2 regions of the Halomonas qaidamensis genome follow, and region 1 is predicted to be linked to the other one. Evidence: predicted binding sites of a transcription regulator. Region 1 holds the regulator's gene; the other holds the start of a gene.
The links. Region 1 encodes LexA, which represses DNA repair genes until DNA is damaged. Its sites were predicted from a motif close to TACTGTNTANNTANACAGTA; they were not measured.
Positions count from the first base shown of each region.

Region 2: the regulator LexA is predicted to act here: its motif matches at 3,932-3,951, upstream of K1Y77_RS03600 (LexA family protein).

Region 1 is NZ_CP080627.1:1,601,372-1,609,159, reverse strand. Features, by position in the region: gene ppsA (phosphoenolpyruvate synthase) at 1-252, opposite strand, end outside; gene ppsR (posphoenolpyruvate synthetase regulatory kinase/phosphorylase PpsR) at 503-1,336, shown strand; gene K1Y77_RS07495 (hypoxanthine-guanine phosphoribosyltransferase) at 1,389-1,967, opposite strand; gene nagZ (beta-N-acetylhexosaminidase) at 2,022-3,032, opposite strand; gene K1Y77_RS07485 (L,D-transpeptidase) at 3,108-3,635, opposite strand; gene K1Y77_RS07480 (TetR/AcrR family transcriptional regulator) at 3,613-4,290, opposite strand; gene lexA (transcriptional repressor LexA) at 4,618-5,298, shown strand; gene K1Y77_RS07470 (energy-coupling factor ABC transporter permease) at 5,356-6,027, opposite strand; gene purU (formyltetrahydrofolate deformylase) at 6,046-6,900, opposite strand; gene K1Y77_RS07460 (ribonuclease J) at 7,177-7,788, shown strand, end outside.
Region 2 is NZ_CP080627.1:762,738-770,525, reverse strand. Features, by position in the region: gene K1Y77_RS03630 (heme lyase CcmF/NrfE family subunit) at 1-851, opposite strand, end outside; gene ccmE (cytochrome c maturation protein CcmE) at 903-1,412, opposite strand; gene ccmD (heme exporter protein CcmD) at 1,402-1,668, opposite strand; gene K1Y77_RS03615 (heme ABC transporter permease) at 1,668-2,408, opposite strand; gene ccmB (heme exporter protein CcmB) at 2,423-3,121, opposite strand; gene ccmA (cytochrome c biogenesis heme-transporting ATPase CcmA) at 3,172-3,792, opposite strand; gene K1Y77_RS03600 (LexA family protein) at 4,050-4,448, shown strand; gene K1Y77_RS03595 (IMPACT family protein) at 4,480-5,103, shown strand; gene K1Y77_RS03590 (sodium ion-translocating decarboxylase subunit beta) at 5,222-6,544, opposite strand; gene oadA (sodium-extruding oxaloacetate decarboxylase subunit alpha) at 6,557-7,788, opposite strand, start outside.

The DNA of each region.
Region 1 (7,788 bases):
TTTTCCAGCCTCGGCCAACGCTTTAACATCATCGACATCAAGGCGAGCAAGGGTGGCATTGATACGATCATTTAACCCTTCGTGAGAGAGAAATTCACGATAGGCATGAGCCGTCGTGGCAAAACCACCTGGCACTGTCACACCGACACCCGACAAATTCGATATCATTTCGCCAAGCGAAGCGTTTTTACCACCCACGCGTTCGACGTCTGCCATACCTAGCTGATCGAACCATAGAATGTACTCTTCCACGCAACCCCCTCGCTTTTAGACTGCTTCGCGACCCGGTAGGCCGACTCTTATAGACAATGCCACCCTAGCATTGCCATACAGCATTCGCCATTGGTCTAATAGCGTACGGAGTGGAGGTTTTTTACAACAAAACGCTATAAATAGCTTTTTATGTAGTGGGCACGAAAAGCACGCAGAATTAAGCACCAAATATTGTGCTAATCCGCGGTGCAACCCACAATAGGCGTTCTATTTACTGGTGGACTTGGTTATGAAGCGTACAGCTTTTTTTATTTCAGATGGCACTGGCATTACTGCGGAAAGCCTTGGGCGTAGCCTCTTGGCCCAATTTAGTGATGTTGAAATTAATATGTTAACCAAGCCTTACATCGACACGTTAGAAAAGGCACAGGCATTAGCAGAAATAATCGAGTCTACTGCTAACCGCGATGGTCACCGTCCTATTATTATTGACACCATCGTAGATCAGGACATTCGCAATGTTATTCGGCAAGCCTCTGGATTTAAGGTAGATATTTTCTCCACCTTTCTAGAGCCGCTCGAACAAGAATTAGAAACGCACTCTTCCTATAGTGTTGGCAGGACGCACTCAATTGGTAGCGATGATGTCTATATGGATCGCATCCATTCAGTACACTTTGCACTAGATAATGATGACGGTGCTCGCACCCATCAATACGATAAAGCCGATATTATTTTGGTCGGCGTCTCTCGTTGCGGTAAAACGCCCACGTCTCTTTATTTAGCGCTTCAGTTTGGCATACGAGCAGCTAACTACCCATTGACTGAAGATGACCTGGATGAAGATGGCAGCTTGAAGCTACCTAAAGTGCTAGCACCGCATCGCCATAAATTATTTGGCCTGACAATTGATGCCCGCAGACTAGCAGCGATTCGCAATGAGCGGCGCCCAAATAGCCGTTACAGCTCAATGGATCAATGTTTACAAGAAGTTGGTCAAGCAGAATCGCTTTACCGTTCGATGCATATCCCGTTTATCGATACAACGCGCTTCTCGGTAGAAGAGATTTCAACGCGTATGATTGCCGAAACAGGCTTAACGAGGCGTTTTTCACCTCGCTAAGCCTAAAAAAGTGCCAATGTAATGCACTGGGCTTATTAAGATCTCAACTTAACTACATGCCCTTAGGAGCAAATATCCCAGGGGCGTTACGCCAGTAGCCTTTGTAGTCCATGCCAAAGCCGAAAACGTAACGATCGGCGACTTCAAGGCTACAGTAATCGGCTTTTAAGCCAGGTACTGCTTTACGGTCGTGCTGTTTGTCTACTAGTACAGCCGTGGTAACGCTTGCCGCTTGGGCTTCCTCGCAATAGGCGAGTATGGCCGCCAATGTTGACCCTTCATCAAGAATGTCATCGACGATGACAACGTGGCGCCCTGCCATGGGGATTTCTGGTGAAACGCGCCAGAAAAGCTCGCCACCACGCAATTCGTTGCGGTACCGCGTTGCATGTAAATAGTCTACTTCCAGCGGAAAACCAAGTCGTGTTAACAGATGTCCTGTGGTAATTAAACCACCATTCATAACGCAGTAAAAAACCGGCAGTTTATCTCCTAGATCTTTGCTAATCGCTTCAGCCATTCGATCCAGCGCACGCTCTACCTGCTCTTGGGAAATTAGGCAGTCAGCGTTATCCATCAGCTCACGCATTGAGTCAAGCGACTCAAGCGCCTCTTTATCCAATTTAGACATTGGGTTACTCCAGGACGAGATTAACAATTAAATGATGTTAGAAAGGGTAGGTAACTAGGTAGCCAACGCCTCTAATTTAGCGTGGGTGCGGCGCCAACGACCTAATGCAGTTAGTGCATCTAAATCTGGCCGGGCCCGTCCATAGCGTAGCTTGGTGGGTCGTTTACTTTGCATTCCTTGACATGATTCAACAATTTCTAACGCAGCTGAGCGATCATTACAGACCAGCAACATATCGCAGCCTGCGGCTAGCGCAGCGCTAGCGCGCGCCTTTGGATCACCAGCCTCATGGGCACCTGCCATGCTTAAATCATCGGAAAAAATACAGCCCTTAAATCCTAGGGACTCTCTTAACATACCCAGCCAATTAGGCGAAAAACCAGCCGGACGGGAATCAAATGCGCTGTAAATAACATGGGCAGGCATAACGCCATCAAGCTGTGCCGCCAGCTGACTAAACGGGACAAGGTCATGCTGTTTAATCACTGACAGGGGGCGATCATCTACCGGTAACGCTACATGAGAATCAGCGGCAACACCCCCGTGACCAGGAAAGTGTTTCCCTACCGCAGCCATACCTGCTTCATGCAAGCCATTAATAAAACTCTGCCCCAAAAGCGCGACATGGGCAGGGTCAGTGCTGAAGCTGCGATTCCCAATAACAGTGGATATGCCACTTTCAACATCTAAGACAGGCGCAAAACTAATATCAAGACCACAAGCAGCCATTTCCATACCCAGTAGCCAGCCAGTATCTTTAGCTAACGTGAGTCCTGTCGTTGGATCATCAACAAATTGTTCACCAATACGCGACATAGCAGGAAGATGAGTAACACCTTCTTTGATACGTTGAACCCGGCCACCTTCTTGATCAATGCCAAGCAAAAGCTCGCTGCGGACGCGACGAATATCACTGCAAAGCTTTCGGACCTGGTAAGCATTTTCGACATTTCTAGCAAATAGAATGACACCACCCACTGCAGGGTCCATCAAAAGATGTTTTTCAGCTTGCGTTAATCGTGGCCCTTCTAGGTCGAGCATGACCGGGCCTAAAGAGTGAGTCATTGTGATGGATCCAACAAAAGGGTGACTGATTTTAGTTGATCAGCATCGTGTGTCAAAAAATCAGTAATGAATCGACTAGGCTTGACCATCATGAAGCCAGACAGGTGTACCAGGTCGGGCGTGCTTAAATAGAAAAAGCAGATCACTATTACGCAGCCGGATGCAGCCATGTGACGCAGCGATACCCATTGGTTGGTCGGGTGGCGTGCCATGCAAATAGATATAGCGACGCTGAGAGTCAACACTACCGCCTCGGTTAAGCCCCAGTTCTAAACCACAAAGCCACAAAATACGCGTTAATATCCAATCACGATGAGGAAATTTCTCCGCGAGTGCTGCCGAAAATACCTCTCCCGTCCATCGACGCCCACGAAAAACCGCATTGTCAGGTAGACCGTCACCAACTGACGCACGGATATAGTGCCACCCACGAGGCGTTTGACCACTTCCCTCCTGCTGCCCGACGCCTTTTTCACCCGTTGATACAGCGCACGTATATTGCGGCGTGCGCCCTATCCAATAGCACAATTGCTGTTGCTGGATATTAATTTCTATCCACCCTTCATCCAATGGCGGCAGCTCAGCTAGCGTGGGCGTTCGCATAATGTCCTTCGTCAGCGGCAGGTGGCAGCGGCGCATTCATAGCGGCAACCACCACTGGGCGTAAGCGTCTCACCAAATCTCTTACCGTTACTTGCTCATTATAATCCTTGGCGGCAATGTCTCGCAGTGCATCTAGCCCAGACAGCGTAAAGATCACGGTACCAAGCATAAAATGCAGCCGCCAGAAACGTTCAGCATCAGGCAAATCAGGCGTTGCTTGACGCACAAGTTCTGTAAAGCGGGTAAAGACATCGCCATACTGCTGCTGAATGTAACGTCGCAAATGGCCCTGTGCCTGACTATACGCCAACCCTAAGAGACGCATAAAGACCTTCAGACTATTACGCTCGGCAGGTACCGTCAGCACCGTGCTCGCCATTGTTTCCAACAATACTTCAAGGGGTATTACATCACCGTGATAGTGCGCTTCAAGCTCATCAAGCGCAGTATGAAAGCGCTCAGAAAACGGATCTAAATAACGTGCAAACACCGCTTGGATAAGTGCTTTCTTAGAGCCAAAGTGGTAGTTAACAGCAGCCAAATTGACCCGCGCTTTGCTGGTAATATTGCGCAGCGACGTTTCAGCAAACCCGCGCTCAGCAAATAGTACCTCTGCAGTATCAAGGATACGCGTTACCGTATCAGATTGCGCCATAGCGCCCTCCAGAAAACGAGTGTTTAAAACATCGTTAAATACTATGCCATAACGTAAGCTGGCTCAATCACTTATCGTTGGCTTTTTGTTCAACGCTAACGGACGCTTTAAGCGCATATTCAAACGCCTGCCGAACACTACAATTGATACGCTACTGAGATAACACCACGCTCATTCGTATAGATCTCCTTACCAATAAGAGGCCACCGATAGCGCCACTGTAGGGCGCTCTACCATGTACTGGACAGAGCAACATACTGTATACTTAACCACATACTGTTTAAGCCGACAGGTAGTTACTGTCTTGTCCAATTTTTGGAGGTTGTTATGTCACGCCCACTTACCGCGCGCCAGCAACATGTTTTTGATTTTATTGTTAAAACAATGGGTGAATTTGGCTATCCACCTACCCGAGCGGAAATTGCAAAAGCACTGGGATTCCGCTCACCTAACGCGGCCGAAGAGCATCTGAGAGCACTTGAGCGCAAAGGTGCCATTCGCATTATTCGCAATACCTCGCGAGGGATACGCTTACCTAATCAAGAACCCCAAGAGATAAGCGATGTTCCTGCCACAACACTCCCTGCGCAGGCAGAGCCACTACCACATAACGGCCTGCCCGTTATTGGAGAAGTTGCCGCAGGAAGCCCAATTTTAGCGGCTGAACATATTGATCGTTATTGTCCGCTACCGGCTGAATATTTCACCCCTAAAGCAGACTACCTACTTAGGGTGCGTGGTTTATCCATGAAAGATATCGGCATATTAGAAGGTGATCTGCTTGCTGTGCATCGGACTGATCGCGTTCGTGATGGCCAGATTGTGGTAGCAAGGCTGGAAGATGAAGTGACCGTTAAGCGTTTTAAACGTCAAGGGCATACAGTGACGTTGATGGCAGAAAATAATGATTTCGCACCAATTGAAATTGATCTGCGTACGCAGCAGCTAGATATTGAAGGGGTCGGTGTCGGTGTCATCCGTGGCGGCAATGGCCAAGCGCTTGGATAAGAAAGTGTAAATAATGCTGAGGCAATCGATAGAGGATGCCTCAGCATTACTGGAGTATCATTGAGAATCTATATAGCGGTGGTCATTAAAGGTCGCTACCCAACCCGGGTGGTACACCAGCAAAATGCTCAACAGCATGCCAGTAATGAAGGCTTCCGAGGGCATGAGTAGTGGTAGAAAGCGCGCATACTCTTGAGCTAAATAAATCGCCTCGGGATCAGTACCTGCAACGACTATTAACAATACCGCTGATAAACCGCCACCCAATGTCGCTAGCGCAGCGCCAAAGAAGCCACATGCAAATAGAAACACCATTAGGTTATCCGGCAACCGTCGATCAACTAATCGCCATACCAGCCCGGTAATAACTGCAGGGACAATACCGGTTACCAACACGTTGGCCCCAAGTAATGCCCACTCGTTGCGGCCAATAGCGCACATCGCAACGTTAATCAGTATATTGCTAATTAGCGCAAGCGGCATTTTGAAGACCAGCGTCATTAAGACGGTAAATACTAAGTGTAACGTTAGCCAGTCGACCGCTTGAGCACGCAGCTGCCACATCAACACCACCGTTACCGTTGCTGCTAGCCAGCGGTGCTGAAGTGCCACATCGTCAAACAGAGCCTGCCATGGTCGAAGCCACAGCATCCATACAAGCATGCTAAGCGATAGCAACCAAGTCAATATCAACGCCCAGGGGGCTAAAACACTCTGCGCAAACGACATGGCAGTCCCTATTCGTAATTAACTAAAAACCACCGTTTTATTACCATGGATGAGCACTCGATCTTCTAAGTGCCACCGCAAACCGCGAGCCAACACGGCTTTTTCAACATCGCGCCCAAAACGCACGAGATCTGTTGGCGTATGACAGTGACTTACCCGATGAATATCCTGCTCAATAATCGGCCCAGCATCCAACTCTTCGGTAACATAGTGACAGGTGGCCCCAATCAGCTTAACTCCTCGCTGATAAGCTTGATGATAGGGCTTAGCACCGGCAAAAGAGGGTAAAAAACTGTGGTGAATATTAATCACTCGACCTGCGTATCGTGAGCAGAGAGAAGGCGGCAAAATCTGCATATAACGCGCCAGCACCACACAGTCAGCCCGGGCACTATCAATCTGCGCTTGAACTTGCTCGAAAGCAGCCTGCTTGTTATCAGGATCAACGGGCACATGATGGTATGGAATGCCATACCATTCAGTAAGAGATCGCATATCCTCGTGGTTTGAAATTACCCCAACGATATCACAGTCAAGTTCACCAGCCTGCCAACGGTACAGTAAATCAACTAGGCAGTGAGACTCACGCGACACCATTAACACCACACGCCTGCGTTTTTGAGTATCAACCAGCGACCACTGCATGTGAAAGGCCTCTGCCACTGGCTCAAACGCACTACGCAGCGCCTCTGCTGACATACCTAGCGAATCTGCCAGAATTTCATAACGCATAAAAAAGCGACCAGTCTCAAGATCAGAGTGCTGGCTTGCCTCAGTAATAGAACCACCTTGCTGAGCAATAAAGCTTGAGACACGCGCCACAATGCCCACTTGATCAGGGCAAGAGACCACCAAACGGTAATAATGAGACATAAATAAACACTCTTGACATATTTTAACGGCACGTTCGACAAGCCCCTACCATCAGTAGGAAAACTGTATATAAGTGAAATAGTGTACCTTATGCATAGCAAGGAAGCACCGCAGCTGAGTGCCGTGATGATTGTTACCCGCCCCTGCCTTCCCGTATAGTTAAGGTCTTACTTTTTAGGCTTTTCATTACTGATGCATCCACCACGCGTTCAACTTCGTCCCCGCCGTCGCCCACCGCTGCACTTACTGCCGCTAGGTGGGTGTGGTGAAATTGGAATGAATCTTACGCTGTATGGATACGACGATACGTGGATCGCCGTCGACTGCGGCATGATGATTCGTCAAGATCTACCTAACTCCCCATTGCAGGTGCCCAATACAGAGACACTAGCAGCGTTAAGCATTACCCCTAAGGCTCTCTACATTACTCACGGCCATGAAGATCATATTGGCGCTGTGGCATGGCTTTGGCCTAAGTGGAACTGCCCTATTTTTGCAACACCGCTAGCAGCGGGGTTGCTGCGTCACAAGTTCGCAGAGCACCAGCTTAGCAGCGCTGCCATTCAGGTTGTGGAGCCGGGCGATGCCATGGAACTTGGCCCTTTTACGCTGCGTTACCTTTCGGTCACCCACTCAATTCCTGAAAGCTGCTCAATTCTAATGCAGGCAGGTGACTATCGCGTACTGCACACAGGAGACTGGAAATTAGATCCTAACCCGTTAATCGGCATGCCCATTGACGCTGCTCAATTTCGTGCACTCGCACCTATTGATTTGGTCGTAGGCGATTCCACCAATGCCCCGATGCCCGGTCATTCTGGCAGTGAAGGAGACGTAGCAAAGGCACTTGCCCATACTTTAAGACAGTGCACAGGCCGCGTCGTTGTA
Region 2 (7,788 bases), 840 kb from region 1:
GCCAGCAGCACCGTCCAGCTTTTAAACGAGCCGCGTTTTTCAGTGACCGCCAACGAGTGCACCAGCGCCGTTCCCGTTAACCAGGGCAGCAATGAGGCGTTTTCAACTGGATCCCAGAACCACCAGCCGCCCCAGCCAAGCTCGTAATAAGCCCACCAACTACCTAGCGCAATGCCTACAGTAAGAAATGCCCAAGCAACATTGGTCCAGGGGCGTGCCCAGCGGGTCCAGGCAGCGTCTAAACGCCCACCTAGCAGCGCGGCAATCGCAAAGGCAAATACCACCGAGAATCCTACATACCCCATATAGAGCATAGGAGGATGCACCACCAAACCGAAGTCCTGCAGCAGCGGATTAAGATCTGCCCCGTCTTGAGGCATATTCGGTAATAGCCGTTCGAAGGGATTGGAGGTCATTAAGATAAACAGCAGGAAGCCAACGCAAACCATCCCCATGATGCCTTGAACTCGCGCCACCATATCGCGGGGCAAATCGCCAGAAAATATCGACGCAGCATACCCCCAACCAGCCAGCATTAAGCTCCATAGCAACACCGACCCCTCATGGTTACCCCACACGGCACTGAACTTGTAATACCAAGGCAACAGCGAATTTGAATTATTGGCAACATTCGCCACGCTGAAATCATCCAGCATGTAACTAGCGGTTAAACATAAATAAGCAATAGCAACGAAGAAGAACTGCCCTGTTGCCATAGGTTTACCATAAGCCATCCATAACGGGCGGCGAGTGGCTGCACCTGCAAGCGGCATCACCGCCTGAACCACTGCCATTAATAGGGCAATGACTAAAGCAAAGTGGCCAATTTCAGGAATCATTTTGATGAACATAAGCGCTCCGAATTCGCATTGGGCATCAGCGTATTATGCTGGCGTTAGCCATTAATAGTCGCTTGCTTGGGGGGTGCCTTGCTGCTCTAGACGCTTACCCACTTCGGCCGCTTTTGCCTGGAAATCCGCCGGGGAGTAGCCAGCCTCTTCCAGCGCTTGCGCTACTTCGGGGGGCATATAGTTTTCATCATGGCGGGCTAAGACTTTATCGGCGTATAGACGTCCATCTGCCTGGAGTTCACCCACCACGACCACGCCCTGCCCCTCGCGGAAAAGATCAGGCAAAATACCGCTGTAATAAACCTCTAAGTCATCGACGTAATCAGTCACGGTAAACTCGACATCCAGACTTTCCGAATCGCGAGAAACAGACCCTTCTTTCACCATGCCTCCCGCTCGAATCTGACGCTCCATGGGAGCATCACCTTGGGCGATTTGTACTGGGCTAAAAAATAAATTGATATTTGAGCGCAGCGCATAAAGCGTTAGACCCACGGCAATCGCGGTTAATGATACTAACCCTAAAATAACAAACAGCTTTTGTTTACGTTTAGGCGTCATTGTGGACGTCCCCTTGAGCAGAGTTAACTGGTACTTGCGCAGGCTGGGAGTGAGTGTCGGTGTTTCCTTGCTCAGCCTTAAGATGGGCGTTTTCGCGCCGTACACGGCGTTTTACCCCTTTTAAGAGTTGGCTACGCTCTTGGCGCGCATGCCAAACTATCACCAGCATTAACAACGCAGTAATGCCCCAGGCGGACCACACATAAGGCCCGTGGCCGCCCATGGCAAAAAATTCATTGAGTGAGGAAAAAGCCATTATTTCACCTCCTCTACTAACGCTTGCACCCAGCGCTTATTGGTCTCTCTACGCAGTATTTCGTTACGGGTACGCATGAGGGTCAACGCAATAAAAAAGCAATAGAAACCCAGTACCATGATGAGCAAGGGTGCCCACATTTCCATAGGCATTGCTGAGCGTCCGGTAATCGTGAACGTTGCTGGCTGGTGCAGGGTGTACCACCAGTCAACTGAATATTTAATAATCGGAATATTAATCACCCCGACCATTGCCAATACTGAAGCTGCCCGTGAACCGCTATCTCGACTGTTAAAAGCACCGCGAAGTGCGATCACCCCTAAATACAAAAACAGTAAAATTAGCATGGATGTTAAGCGGGCATCCCACATCCACCACGTGCCCCAAGTCGGCACTCCCCACACAGCACCTGAAAAAAGTGACACAAATGTCATCGCTGCCCCCAAGGGCGCCATGACGGTAGCGGCCATATCGGCTACTTTGATTTTCCAGACCATGAACACCAGCCCAGAGATTGCCATTGAGACAAAAATAGACTGGGCTAAGAACGCGGCTGGAACGTGCACATAAATAATCCGAAAGCTATTGCCCTGCTGGTAATCTGCAGGAGCGAATACTAACCCCCAAACGGTTCCCACCACCAACAGGAGCAACGCTGCTGCCCAGAACCAGGGCTGTAGCTTGGCGCTAATCGAGTAGAACCACTTGGGTGATCTCAGTTTATTAATAAAGGCCCACATGGTGTTTTCGTCCTTTAACCGTTGATACTGATGCGTAGCGAGGCGGCAATAGCCCAAGGTGCTAGCATTAACGAAATCGCTAAAAGTGCGCCTAAAATAGCAAGATGGGCCGCTAGACCATCACCTACAATAGCGGCCTGTACAGCACCTGCGCCAAAAATAAGCACCGGAATATAAAGCGGCAGTACCAACAGTGATAGCAGCACGCCGCCCCTAGCCAATCCCACCGTCAGTGCCGCGCCAATCGCACCAATCAAGCTGAGGCTTGCGGTACCCAATGCAAGCGATAGCGCCAAAACCACGTAGCTACCCGCAGGAAGGGCCAACATAATGCCTAAAACTGGTGCCATCAGTGCGAGAGGCAAACCGGTCAGCAACCAATGAACGGCAACTTTTGCAAGACTAAGGGCCGCTAGTGGCTGAGGGGCTAACAGTAGCTGCTCTAAACTGCCGTCGTCGTAATCGCTTCTGAACAGACTATCCAGAGACAGCAGGGCTGCCAGCAGCGCCGCGACCCACAGCAATCCAGGTGCTATTTCTGCCAATAGCTGAGGATCAGGTGAAATACCGATCGGAAACAGCGTAATCACTAACGCAAAGAACACCAACGGATTAAGCACTTCACCACGGCGGCGAAGTAAAAGTGTTAAGTCACGCTTAAAGGTAGCTCTAATAGCCACCATTAGACCGCCGGCTGGTGCATGCATCGTCATATCTGGGATGCCTGTCGTAGCGTGTAAGCTGGACAACACTGTCTCCTTTTTTATCCCAGTTGAATGCGTCTAAGCACGGATGATGCGGTTAACTCATGATGCGTCGTCACTAATACACAGCCTCCCGCCTGGGCGTGGGCAACCAGCTGAGCTTCAAGCGCTGCCACTCCATGGCGATCAATTGCTGTAAAAGGTTCATCTAGCACCCAGAGCGCACGCTTCGTTAGCGTTAATCTTGCCAACGCGACACGCCGTTGTTGTCCGGCAGATAACTGTCCGGCTGGCACATCTTCAAAACCAGCTAACCCAACGTCAGCTAATGCTTTTTCGCGCTGAGTCTCACTGCCATTATCGCCACTAAGCGCCTGGTACCAGGCCAAGTTTTCTAGCGGAGAAAGGCCCGCTTTTACGCCCGGTGCGTGTCCTAAATAGAGTAGATTGGCGAGAAAATGTTCACGCACCTCGCGCATTGAAGCGCCATTCCAATAAATCTCGCCATGGTAGTCGCTTAACTGGCCTGAAAGAATTTTCAATAATGTGGTTTTACCGCTCCCATTCGGGCCTTCGATACGAACAATTTCACCACTTTTAATATCAAGATCTAGCCCCTCAAAAAGCCAGCGATCATCACGCTCACAGGCTAGCTGTCGGGCTTGCAGGCAGAGGCTCAAGGATATCTCCAAGCACAGTAATTTTGGGTCGAACTCTACACGGAAAGACCACTTCTCGCCAGTCAGTCTCTGCGGCCTGGGGTCGCAGCGCATCACCAATAGCGCTTACTTAAAAACAGTAGAGAATGCAGACCACTAGCACTGTATGCAAAAACAGGCGTATACTCTAGCCACTGTATGGAAAAACACCATTCAAACAAACAGCCATCTGCTCAGTTATACGCTTAGGGAGCGGGCGCTGCATTGGAGAGAACAGCATGACGATGTCAATGCCAACACCCTCGAACACAACTCAACCATCGCTGTTTCAAAAAACGGCAAACGCGCCTAGCCAACCTTTTCCCACTCCCCGCACTACACGACGCAATACTTATGCACTTCGCGTGCAGGGCAACAGAATGCATAGCTATAATCTTTTTGATGGTGATATCGTTATTATTCGTTGTCATCAGCAAGGAAGCCACCAAGAAACCGCCATCGCGATAATTAATCAACAAGAAATTGTCTTAAAACAACTTTCTATTAGTCGCCTTGGCGTTCATTTATGGCCTGCAGATACAACTATTCCTGATGTCTTTCTACGTAACGGTGACATTCAAGCGCTAGGGATGGTGATGGGCGTGGAACGTCACACCAACCAATCTCAGCACCACTGATTCTTCGCCGCTATCTCCATAGGAGTAACGTTTGCGTTATCGGATCCCAGATTTAGCAGCCGGAACATGGCATACCGCCGAGATTGAAGTTGAAAAAAGTCGCTTTCTCACTTGGCTATGTCATGCACCCAATACGGCTGATTTTCATGCATTGCTGCAGGAGGCAAGAACTGCTCATCCCAATGCAAGTCATCACTGTACTGCCTTAATTGCCGGCCCTCCTGGCGAACAAACGCATATAGGTTTCTCTGATGATGGCGAGCCTGGTGGTACTGCGGGCAGGCCCATGTTTCAAGCCTTACAGGGTAGCCATATAGGCGAAATAGGCTGCGTCGTTATCCGCTATTTTGGCGGCACTAAATTAGGGACTGGTGGGCTTGCAAGGGCTTACGCACAGTCGGTTAACGCAGGGATTGAAACGTTACCCACACGCGAAGTTGTCGAACGAGATAATTATCAGCTTCGCATTAGTTTTGCTCACGAGGCAGTAGCGCGCGCCTGGTGTGACGAGCAAAAAGTTCCCGTTCAACAAGCAGAGTACGATAGCGTCGGTGTATGCCTCACGATTGGCTGGCCAAGGGATGAGAACCTCAATCTCGCAACGCTTGAAAACCGACTTAAAACTGCTCTCGATATTCAAAAAGTAACGCTGTAATAAAGCCCTTGATATACCCGACAAAAAAACGCGGCTTACGCGAGCAATTGCTCGGTAAGCCGCGTTTTAGTCACTAACCATCACGTAACAATAGCTGCGTAATGCCTGTTAGCGGGTCTTAGCCTAAATATTTAATCATCACACCCGCCGCAACAGCAGAACCGATAACACCTGCCACATTAGGCCCCATGGCGTGCATTAGCAGGAAGTTGTGTGGGTTAGACTCCAACCCAACCTTATTTGCCACTCGCGCAGCCATCGGAACTGCGGAGACACCCGCGGCACCAATCAGCGGGTTAATCGGCATTTTGCTAACTAGGTTCATTAGCTTCGCCATCAACACGCCTGCGGCGGTACCAATACCAAATGCAACAATACCGAGACCTAAGATCCCTAACGTTTCAAACGTTAAAAAGCTTTCGGCCATCAGCTTCGAGCCTACCGACAGCCCTAGGATAATGGTCACAATGTTGATCAGTGCGTTTTGTGCCGTATCCGATAAACGCTCAACCACACCACATTCGCGCATCAAATTACCAAAGCAGAACATCCCTAACAGTGGCGCTGCATCCGGCAAAAAGAGTGCGACCAAGATTAACAGCATCAGCGGGAAAACGATCTTTTCCAGCTTAGATACCGGACGCAGCTGCGTCATGGTGATTTGCCGCTCTTTCTGGGTGGTCAACAGGCGCATAATTGGCGGCTGAATCAGTGGCACAAGAGCCATGTAGGCATAGGCGGCTACGGCAATAGCGCCAAGCAGCTCAGGGGCTAACACACTCGACACGTAAATAGACGTTGGGCCATCTGCACCACCGATGATGCCAATTGCCGCCGCTTGATTCAGCGAGAAGTCCATCACTCCGATCGACGACAGTGCCACCGCACCAAACAATGTGGCAAAAATACCAAACTGAGCAGCTGCCCCCAAAAAGAGCGTACGCGGATTGGCTAATAATGGCCCAAAGTCGGTCATTGCCCCTACGCCCATAAAGATAATCAGCGGGGCAATGCCAGAGGCAATGGCTACGTTATAGAAGCTGTAAAGCATGCCATCGCCATAACCAACATTCATGGCGATATCTTTTGCTGCACGCAACTGATCCGGAGCGGCAGCATCGTGGGCAATTGTTTTCAGCGATTCCCGCCAGGCTTCCACACTGCTCAATGGATCAAGAGTGGCGCCTAACACAGAGGCCATTTGTTGCAGCACTGCTGGCTTAGCCACCTCAATCGCCTGATCGAGCGCTGAAATTGCCAAGCCAGCCTCAGGAATATTGGCAAGAATGCCACCAAACCCAATTGGCACCAGTAGCAGCGGTTCAAACTTCTTATAAATAGCCAAATAGAGCAGACCAAGCCCCACGAAAATCATAACGGCTTGGCCAAACTCAAGGTTATAAAGCCCTGAGCCTTCCCATAAGGTGATTAACTTATCCATTGCCGAATGCCCTTAAAGCTCGATCAGCGAATCACCGACGGCGACACTGTCACCCTCGCTGACGTTAACTTTCGATACGGTACCGGCACTGCTGGCGCGCACTTCGGTTTCCATTTTCATGGCTTCCAAAATAATCACCACATCGCCTTCCGCCACTTGGTCACCAGGACGCACGTTGACTTTGAAGATATTGCCAGCGAGCGGTGCATCGATGCTTTCGCCACTTGCCACAGGCTCTGCTTCTTTAGAGGGCGTAGCGACTTGCTCTTGGACATCGCCTATTTCGCCACCCTCAGACACCTCTACAACGAACGCTTTGCCATTAAGCTTAACGGTGTAGGTTTCCGGCCCACTCGACACTACTGGCGTTTTGCTTTCGGCTTTTGCTGGCACATTAGCGCTTTTCGATTCAGCTGCCTGAGGAACAGGCTCGAAAGCATCAGGGTTGTCACGATTCTTAAGGAATTTCAGACCAATTTGTGGGAACAATGCGTACGTCAATACGTCGTCTATTTCCTGCTCGCCGCTAGCAATACGAATGCTGTCTGCACTGGCCTTCTCCTTAAGCTCAGCAGCTAGTCGATCCATTTCTGGCGACAAGTTATCTGCAGGACGGCAGGTGATCGGCTCGCCGCCTTCAAGCACACGTTTTTGCAGCTCAGCATTAAACGGCGCGGGCGCGGAGCCATACTCACCTTTTAATAGTGCCTGCACTTCTTTGGAGATCGACTTGTAACGCTCGCCCATCATCACATTCATTACCGCTTGGGTACCGACAATCTGTGAAGTTGGCGTTACCAGCGGGATAAATCCAAGGTCTTCACGCACACGGGGAATTTCACTCAATACATCATCAAGCTTATCGCCAGCGCCCTGCTCCTTAAGCTGGCCTTCCATGTTGGTAAGCATGCCGCCTGGCACCTGGGCAATCAGAATGCGAGAGTCGATACCGCGCAGCGAGCCCTCGAATGCTGCGTACTTTTTGCGCACTTCGCGGAAATAGCTGGCGATGTCTTCCAATAATTCCAAGTCAAGCCCGGTATCGCGATCAGTATCTTTAAGCATGGCGACCACAGACTCTGTCGGGCTGTGGCCATATGTCATGGACATAGAAGAGATAGCCGTATCGACGTTATCAATACCTGCTTCTACTGCCTTCAAAATGGTCGACGTGGATAGGCCAGTGGTAGCGTGACAGTGCAAATGCACAGGAATCGACAGTTCTTTTTTCAAACGCGTTACAA